Regions from separate parts of the Streptomyces sp. NPDC046465 genome, predicted to be linked through region 1. Evidence: riboswitches for the same ligand, from Rfam matches in the RefSeq annotation. Region 1 holds a riboswitch; the other holds the start of a gene.

Region 1 (4,171 bases):
GACCAGGACGCCGGTGAGGAGTGAGGCGAGCACGAAGACGCCGACGCGGAAGCGGGCGGCGTCCAGGCCGAGGACGGTGGCGCCCTCCTCCCCCGCGAGGAGCAGGTCGAGGGGGCGGGCCATGACCATCAGGAGGGCCGTACCGAGGACCAGCGTGACGCAGGGCAGGGCGAGCATGTCCCAGCGGGCGCTGCCGAGGCCGCCGAGCGTCCAGTACAGGACCTCCTTGAGGTGGTCCGCGCTGTCGGCGGTGACCAGGATGAGGCTGGTCAGCGCGGACAGGATGTACGAGACGGCGACGCCCGCGAGGATCAGGCGGCCGGTGGCGAAGCCGCCGCCACCGCTTCTGGCCAGGGCGTAGACGAGGACCAGCGAGACCAGGGCGCCCGCGAAGGAGGCGGCCGGGATCGTGAGGGTGGTCGACAGGGCGCTGCCCAGGCCGAAGACGCTCCCGAGCACGATGGCGCAGACCGCGCCGACGGAGGCGCCCGAGGAGACGCCGAGCAGGAACGGGTCGGCGAGGGGGTTGCGGACGAGGGCCTGGAGGACGGTGCCGATGACTGCCAGTCCGGCGCCTACGGCTGCGCCGAGCAGGACCCTGGGGAGTCTTACGTCAAGGACGATGGTTCGGAACGGGGAGGGTTCCGCTCTTCCCGTGAGGATCTCTATGACCTGGCTCGGGGGGATGCGGACGGAGCCTAGGGCCAGCCCGGCGAGTGTCGCTCCCGCTAGGGCGGCTGTGAGGACTGCCAGCGTGAGGAGTCGGCGCCCCCGTGCGTCCCGTCTATCGCCCTGCGGGCTCGTCCTCAAACGCCGGACGGGCTGAAAGGACCTCACAGCTGTGCCGCCAGTTTCCTCACCGCCTCCGGTGCTCGTACGCCGGTTACCACGTCCGAGAGCGGCAGGACCGCGAAGCTCTTGTTCTTGATGGCGGGGACGTCCTGGAGGGCCGGGTCGTCCAGGAGGCGCTTCTTTTTCTGGGCGAGGGTGGTGGCGCCGTAGTCGAGGATGAGGATGGTCTCGGGCTTGCGCTCGACGACCTTTTCCCAGGACGCGTCGCTGAAGGACTTGTTCACGTCGGCGAAGACGTTGTGGCCGCCCGCCCGTTCGATGATGTCGTTGTTGATGCCGCGGCCGCCCGCAGTGAACGCGGTCTTGTCGCCGCTGTCGTAGACGAAGACGGAGCGGGTCTTCTTGCCCTTGGACTTGGCGGCGGTGGCGGCCAGTTCGCGGCGGGCGCCGCTGACCCACTTGTCGGCGCGGGCCCGCACGCCGAACGTGGCGCCGACCTCGCGGACCTCGCGGTAGACGTCGTCCATGGAGACGGGGTGCTGTGCGCAGCCCTCGACGTTGAGGCGGCTTTCGATGCCGGACTTGGCGAGGGCGGAGCGGCTGCGGCCGTCCCCGGCGAGGAAGGCGCTCGCGTAGCCGCCGTACACGTAGTCGGGGTCGGCGGCGAGCACTTTCTCGTAGGAGGGGTACTCCTTGGCGAGCACCGGGATCGACTCGTACGCCTTCTCGTACTCGGGCAGGACCTTGTCGTCGAGGTAGGCGGTCCCGGCGATGTGCTCCTTGAGGCCGAGGGCCAGCATCACTTCGGTGGCGTGCTGGTTCATGGTGACGGCGCGCTTCGGGGGTGCGTCGTACGTCGTCTTCACGCCGCAGTTGGTGACGGTGTACGGGAATCCGGCGGTCTTGGCGGCGGGCTTCGTGTCACCGTCCGAACCGGAGGAGGAGCACGCGGCGAGCGGGACGAGCAGGGCGGTCGCGGCGAGCGCGCGTATGCCGGTGTGACGGCGGGACATGATGAAACTGCCTCCTCCAGGGGATTTCCGCGTCCCCTGCGTTGCGTGGAGCAAGGCGGCAGGTCAGTTCCTGACTCCCCCGCCCCCGGCCGGTGCTTGCCGGGAGGGGACGGGGTCACAGTGGCGGGACCGTGCCGGTTTCGCACCGGCTTCCTGGTTCCTGCCGCCTCAAGGTCGAAGGTCAGTATGCCTCGACGACCTGCACCTCTTCCTCGGTGACCGTGCCGTCCACGATCCGATAGGAGCGGAACTGGAAGGGGCCCGCGTCGTCGGTGTCCGCCGTGGAGACCAGGACGTAGTGTGCGCCGGGCTCGTTGGCGTAGGTGATGTCGGTGCGCGAGGGGTAGGCCTCGGTCGCGGTGTGCGAGTGGTAGACGATCACCGGTTCCTCGTCGCGGTCGTCCATCTCGCGGTAGAGCTTGAGGAGGTCGCCCGAGTCGAACTCGTAGAACGTGGGCGAGCGGGCCGCGTTCAGCATCGGGATGAAGCGCTCGGGGCGGCCGGTGCCCGCCGGGCCCGCGACCACACCGCAGGCCTCGTCGGGGTGGTCCTGGCGCGCGTGCGCGACGATCTGGTCGTGGAGGGCCTGGGTGAGGGTCAGCATGGGAGTCAGGATAAGCAGAGGGCCCGCACCGTACCGAAGTGTGGTACGGGCGGGCCCGAATGCTGGACACGGCGCAGGGAAGAGCCGGTGTCCGAAGGCAGAACAGAGCCGGTGTCAGTCCTTCTCGACCGGAGTGCTGTCGGAGGTGACGGAGCCGTCGACAGCGGTCTTGCGCTTGGTGAACGCCGCGGCCTGCGGGTTGCGGCTCTTGAGGATCAGGTAGGAGATCGTGAGGATCGCGGCCCAGACCGGAGCGGCGTACAGCGAGATCCGCGCGTCCTTGTCGACGCCCATCATCACGATGACCATGCCGATGAAGAGCAGGGCGAACCAGCTGGTGTACGGGGCTCCCGGCGCCCGGAAGGTGGACTGCGGCAGCTCGCCGCGGTCGGCCTTGCGGCGGTAGCGGATCTGGCAGCACAGGATCATGATCCAGGCCCACATGCCGGAGATGGTCGCGAAGGAGACGACGTAGTTGAACGCCTCGCCCGGCCACTGGTAGTTGATCCAGACGCCGACCAGCATGAACGCGGCCGAGACGGTGGTGCCGGTCAGGGGCAGGCCGTTCTTCGTGAGCTTGGTGAAGAACTTCGGGCCCTGGCCGTTGAGCGCCAGGTCACGCAGCATGCGGCCGGTGGAGTACATACCGGAGTTGCAGGAGGAGAGTGCGGCGGTGAGGACCACGAAGTTCACGATGGCGGCGCCGACGCCGAGACCCATCTCCTCGAAGGCCTTCACGAACGGCGAGACACCCGGCTTGAACGAGGTCCACGGGACGACCGACAGGATCATGATGAGCGCGCCGACGTAGAAGACGGCGATGCGCCACGGCACGGTGTTGATGGCCTTGGGCAGGACGGTCTTCGGGTCCTTGGACTCGCCCGCGGTGACGCCGACGAGCTCGACGGCGAGGAAGGCGAACATCACGATCTGCAGGGTCATCAGCGTGGAGCCGATGCCGTTGGGGAAGAACCCGCCCTCGTCCCACAGGTGGGTCATGGACGCGGTGTCACCGGCGTCGGAGAAGCCGATGGTGAGGATGCCGACGCAGATCAGGATCATGCCGATGATGGCGGTGACCTTGACCATCGAGAACCAGAACTCCAGCTCACCGAAGAGCTTCACGGAGATGAGGTTCGCGCCGTACAGGATGACCGTGAAGACCAGCGCGTAGGCCCATTGTGGGAATGAGTCGTGTGTCCAGTACTGCATGTACTGGGCGGCCGCGGTCACTTCCGTGATGCCGGTGACGACCCAGAAGAGCCAGTACGTCCAGCCGGTCACGAACCCGAAGAAGGGGCCCATGAACTCGCGTGCGTACTCCGAGAAGGAGCCGGACACGGGCCGGTACATGAGGAGCTCGCCGAGCGCCCGCATGATGAAGAAGATGACGAGGCCCGCGATGGCGTACGCCAGGATGAGGCTGGGACCGGCCTTGTGAATGGCCTTGCCCGCGCCGAGGAACAGGCCGGTGCCGATGGCACCGCCGATCGCGATCATCTGGATCTGCCGGGCCCCGAGCCCGCGCTGGTACCCCTCGCCCTCGCCGGACGAGCCCTGGACGACCCCATTGCCGCCGTGCTCGCCGTGGTGCTCTTCGACCTGCACTGAGGTCATGGTGACGCCTTTCTCCATGCTGATCCGCGCCCGCACATCTGCGTTGTGGCTGCGGACCAGGTCCTGATCCCCCCGGATATGGATGGAGTGCTACCGGCGGTCTGCCGGCTGAAGCGCCCTCGGCGACATGGGTGGCGTCACCGAG
Region 2 (4,171 bases), on a different contig from region 1:
GACGGCCCGCGGCGGGGCGCAGTCCGCCGCTGAGCAGCCGCATGAGGGTGGTCTTGCCGCTGCCGTTGCGTCCGAGCAAGGCGAGGGCGCGGCCCGCGACGACGTCGAAGTCCAGGTCCTCGAGGACGGTGGGACCGTCCTCGTAGGCGTAGGACGCGGCGCGCAGACCGACCACGGGCTCGGTCATGGAAGGAACCTTTCCAGTACGAGGGTGAGGGCCACGAGGCCCGCGAGCAGTACCGCCGCCGCGGCCACGAAGCGCCGCGAGATCCGCGCGTCGGGCACGAGGACCCGCAGCGTGCCGTCGTAGCCGCGTCCGGCGAGTCCGGCCTGCAGCCGGCTCGCCCGGTCGAAGGCCCGCACGAACGCGGTGGCGCCGAGACCGGCGAGGGAGCGCCAGGTGGCGGCGCGGGTGGTGTGGCCGAGCCGGGCGGCCTGCGCCTGGCGGATCCGGCTCATGGAGTCCAGGAGCAGGAAGCTCATCCGGTACGTGACGAGTGCGACGTCCACGACGGGTGCGGGCACGCCCGCCTTCACGAGCCGCGGCAGCAGGTCCGACATCGGCGTGGTGAAGGCGAACAGGAGCACGCCGAGCGAGGCGGCGGAGGTCCGCAGGAGCAGGCCGCCGGCGCGCGCCGGGCCGCCGTCGGCGAGCGTCACGAACCCGTCGGGGGCGCCGAGTTGGACGAGCAGGGTCAGGGCGCTCGTGACGCAGAAGCCGAGCGGCACCCGGTAGGCGCGCCACAGCTTGCGGGGCGGCACGCCCGCGGGCCCGACCAGCAGGACGAGCGCCGCGAGGAGCACCAGGGCGGCGCCAGGCCAGGGCGGCAGCGAGATGGCCAGGACGGTGAGGCCGAGCCCGAGAACGGCTTTGTCCACGGGGTGTCGGCGGCGCCAGCGGCTGCTGTGCGCCGCCGCGTCGATGGGCAGCACGGTCGGGTCAGACCTGCTCGGTCTCGGGCCGCTCGCCCTGCTCGATGAGCTGCTCCGCGCCCTGACGGCGTCCCTTGCGCAGCCCGAAGTAGTACGCGAGCACGCCCGCGCCCAGGGCCGCCTGGAGGGCGAAGAGCGCCGACTCGACCTCCCCGGAAGGGGGTTCGTACAAAGGCGAGAACCACGGCTTGTAGTCCGGCTCGATCTCGGTGATCGCCGTCTCGGCCTGCGCGTCGGCGCCCGCGAACGGCTCCTCCTTGTCGTCGCCGAGCCCGAGTGCCAGGGGCAGTACCGCGAGTGCGGCGACGACCACGAGCAGCAGAATGTTGATCTTCGCGTTCCGGCTCATCAGGCGTTGGCCCCCGTCTCCGTCTTGGCCGTCGACACGGTCCGCTTGCCTTGCAGCAGCACGCCGAGCCGGGTGAGCTCGCCCTTGCTGGACTGCACGAGCAACCGCATCACCAGGACGGTGAGCAGTCCTTCGCTGACCGCGAGCGGGATCTGGGTGACGGCGAAGATGCCGCCGAACTTGCCCAGGGCGCCCAGGAATCCGCTGCTGGGGTCGGGGAACGCCAGTGCCAGCTGGACGCTGGTGACGCAGTAGGTGGACAGGTCGGCGACGAACGCCCCGAAGAACACGGCGACCATGAGCGGCACGTCGTACCGCTTGAGGAGCCGGTAGACCGCGTATCCCGCCCAGGGCCCGACGATCGCCATCGAGAACACGTTGGCACCCAGGGTGGTGAGCCCGCCGTGGGCGAGCAGCAGGGCCTGGAAGAGCAGGGTGATGGTGCCGAGCACCGTCATGATGGGCGGCCGGAACAGGATCGCTCCGAGCCCGGTGCCCGTCGGGTGCGAGCAACTGCCCGTGACGGACGGGATCTTCAGTGCGGACAGGACGAATGTGAAGGCCCCGGAGGCGCCGAGGAGCAGCGTGCTCTCCGGGTGCTCCTTGACCTCACGGGTCAGGGAGCGGACTCCGTGGACGACGAACGGCGCGGACGCTACGCCCCAGGCGATCGCGTGCGCCGGCGGGAGGAAACCCTCGGCTATGTGCATGGCTCGGCAGACCCTCTCCAGCACCTCGTGGATGGACAACGCGCCTTGGCCGGTCTCCTGGCTGACGGGTCGTACCGACCGGACTCCGCCTTCCCGGGTACGTGAGTACCCAGTGGCTGCCGCGAGGGCTGGAGCCGGACTTCCCGATCACAGTGGCGAGGGCCGCACCGGCATCACACCGGATTTCCCGTGCACCAAGGCGTGGTGACATTAGTGCGCAATTGATCTGCTGACAACTTGCGCCGTGGGTGTGGGGGTGTCACACGCGAGCGCGTATACCACCGCGTACGCCCCTGTTCAGAGGCCGTATGCGGGGAACTTCCCGGTAGGTTTGCGCGGTGACATCGATGGAGACCCAGGGCCTCGCACCGATGAGCGACGGGACGCGATTGCACTGGGCGGCGCTGCGGGGCACGGCACGGCGGACGCCCGTGGTCATGCTCCACGGCGGTCCGGGGCTGCCGGACTATCTGGGTGAGATCGCCCCCATGGTCGCGGACCTCGCACCCGTGTACCGGTACGACCAGCGTGGCACCGGCCGGTCCCCGTGGGAGGGCCGCCATTCCCTGGCGCGGCATGTCGACGACCTCGCCGGGCTGCTCGACGCGTGGAACGCGCCCGACGCCGTGTTGATCGGGCACTCCTACGGCACCGACCTGGCCAGCCGGTTCTGCCTGAAACACCCTCACACTGGCCTGGTACACCGACCACGCCGACCCCGAACGCGGCTGGGCCTGGGCCGCGCGGGGCGCCCGGCGCCGCCGTCCGGTCAACTGGGCGATGAACCGTGACCTCGGCAGGGAAGGACGCGCGGACCCCCTCGACGAGCATCTCGACGCACTGTCCACGCGCCTGCCCGCGCGAACGGAGCTTCTCGGTGGAGCCGACGATCCGCGCCCTGTGTCGTCACTGGCTTCACTCGCGCTCCGGCTCGGTGTTCCGCTGACGCGGATCGAGGGCGCCGGGCACGAACCCTGGCTGGAACGGCCCGGCGCCGTGCGTGCGCACCTTCGGCGCTTCGTGCGGAGCACGGTGGGTGCGTAGGCATGCGGAGGGTCGGCCGACCGGTCTCAGCCCTTGATCCGCAGCAGATACGTGTCCATGATCCAGCCGTGCCGCTCCCTGGCTTCCGCCCGGACCCGCCGGATGCGGTCGGACACCTCGCGCAGCGGCCCCGCGATGAGCAGTTCGTCGGGAGTGCCCAGATAGGCACCCCAGTAGATCCACACGTCCGCGCCCTCGACCTGGGTGAACGACTCGTGTGCGTCGAGCATGACGACGATGTCGCCGTCGTCGTTCTGGCCCACGTCGGCGAGGCGCCTGGCCGGGGTGATGTGCACCGGATGTCCCACCTGGTTCAGCGGGATGCGGTGCCGGGCGGTCAGTGTGGCGACGCTGGTGATGCCGGGGATCACCTCGACGGTGACGTGGAGCGCGCCGCGGTCCTCGATCTCGCCGAGGATGCCGAGCGTGCTGTCGTACAGGGAGGGATCGCCCCAGACGAGAAAGGCCCCCGTCTCACCGGCCGTCATCTCCTGGCGCATGGCGCGCTCGAAGATCTCCCCGCGCCGCTCACGCCAGTCCAGAACGGCCGCGGTGTAATCGGACCGGTCCATCGGCCGCCGGTCTCGGCTCGGGTCCTCGACCTCCACCACGCGGTACGGACCCGGCGCGTGCTCCTCGATCATCTGGTGACGCAGATCCGTCAGGGACGCCTTGTGGGGACCCTTGCCGACGATGAAGAAGACGTCGGCGCGGCGGATCGCCTTCACCGCCTGGAGGGTCAGGTGGTCGGGGTCGCCCGCCCCGATGCCGATGACGAGGATCGCGCGCTGTTCCGTACTCATGAGGGCAGTCTCCCAGGGCCGCATGGCGCTCACGGAAGCGGGCGCCGGCCCGGGCCGTCGTACGAAAGCTGGGCGCCGTCAGGGAGTTCGCCGTACCAGAGCACGTGGGCGACCTCCTCGAAGGAGCGGCGGGTTCTGCGGATTATGCGAATTGTGCGGATGTTAGATTCACCGGGACCGGTGCCTGGACGGCCAGGAGGTGCGTGGTGCCCGAGCGGATTCCCGTACGCAGGATCTACGCCCAGGGAAGCTGCACCGCGTCGCGGAGGGCTTCGGCGTGGACACGGAGTACTTCTCCGGCGCCGACGAGGACCGCCTTGCCACCGACCTGC

The links. Region 1 has a riboswitch for cobalamin ahead of ABZ953_RS17540 (ABC transporter substrate-binding protein). Riboswitches for the same ligand answer to the same signal wherever they lie in the genome.
Region 2: it holds a riboswitch for cobalamin, as region 1 does, so the genes downstream of both, ABZ953_RS28570 (energy-coupling factor ABC transporter permease) here and ABZ953_RS17540 (ABC transporter substrate-binding protein) in region 1, are expected to answer to the same signal.

The regions. Positions count from the first base shown of each region.
Region 1 covers NZ_JBEYZK010000010.1:171,314-175,484, reverse strand. Annotated here, with positions in the region: gene ABZ953_RS17545 (iron ABC transporter permease) at 1-753, opposite strand, end outside; gene ABZ953_RS17540 (ABC transporter substrate-binding protein) at 834-1,805, opposite strand; cobalamin riboswitch at 1,849-2,023, opposite strand; gene ABZ953_RS17535 (M67 family metallopeptidase) at 1,987-2,409, opposite strand; gene ABZ953_RS17530 (amino acid permease) at 2,524-4,026, opposite strand.
Region 2 covers NZ_JBEYZK010000020.1:9,046-13,216, forward strand. Annotated here, with positions in the region: gene ABZ953_RS28555 (ATP-binding cassette domain-containing protein) at 1-187, opposite strand, end outside; gene cbiQ (cobalt ECF transporter T component CbiQ) at 184-933, opposite strand; gene ABZ953_RS28565 (energy-coupling factor ABC transporter substrate-binding protein) at 941-1,282, opposite strand; gene ABZ953_RS28570 (energy-coupling factor ABC transporter permease) at 1,282-1,992, opposite strand; cobalamin riboswitch at 2,022-2,206, opposite strand; gene ABZ953_RS28575 (alpha/beta fold hydrolase) at 2,340-2,783, shown strand; gene ABZ953_RS28580 (hypothetical protein) at 2,773-3,036, shown strand; gene cobF (precorrin-6A synthase (deacetylating)) at 3,063-3,839, opposite strand; gene ABZ953_RS28590 (hypothetical protein) at 4,039-4,171, shown strand, end outside.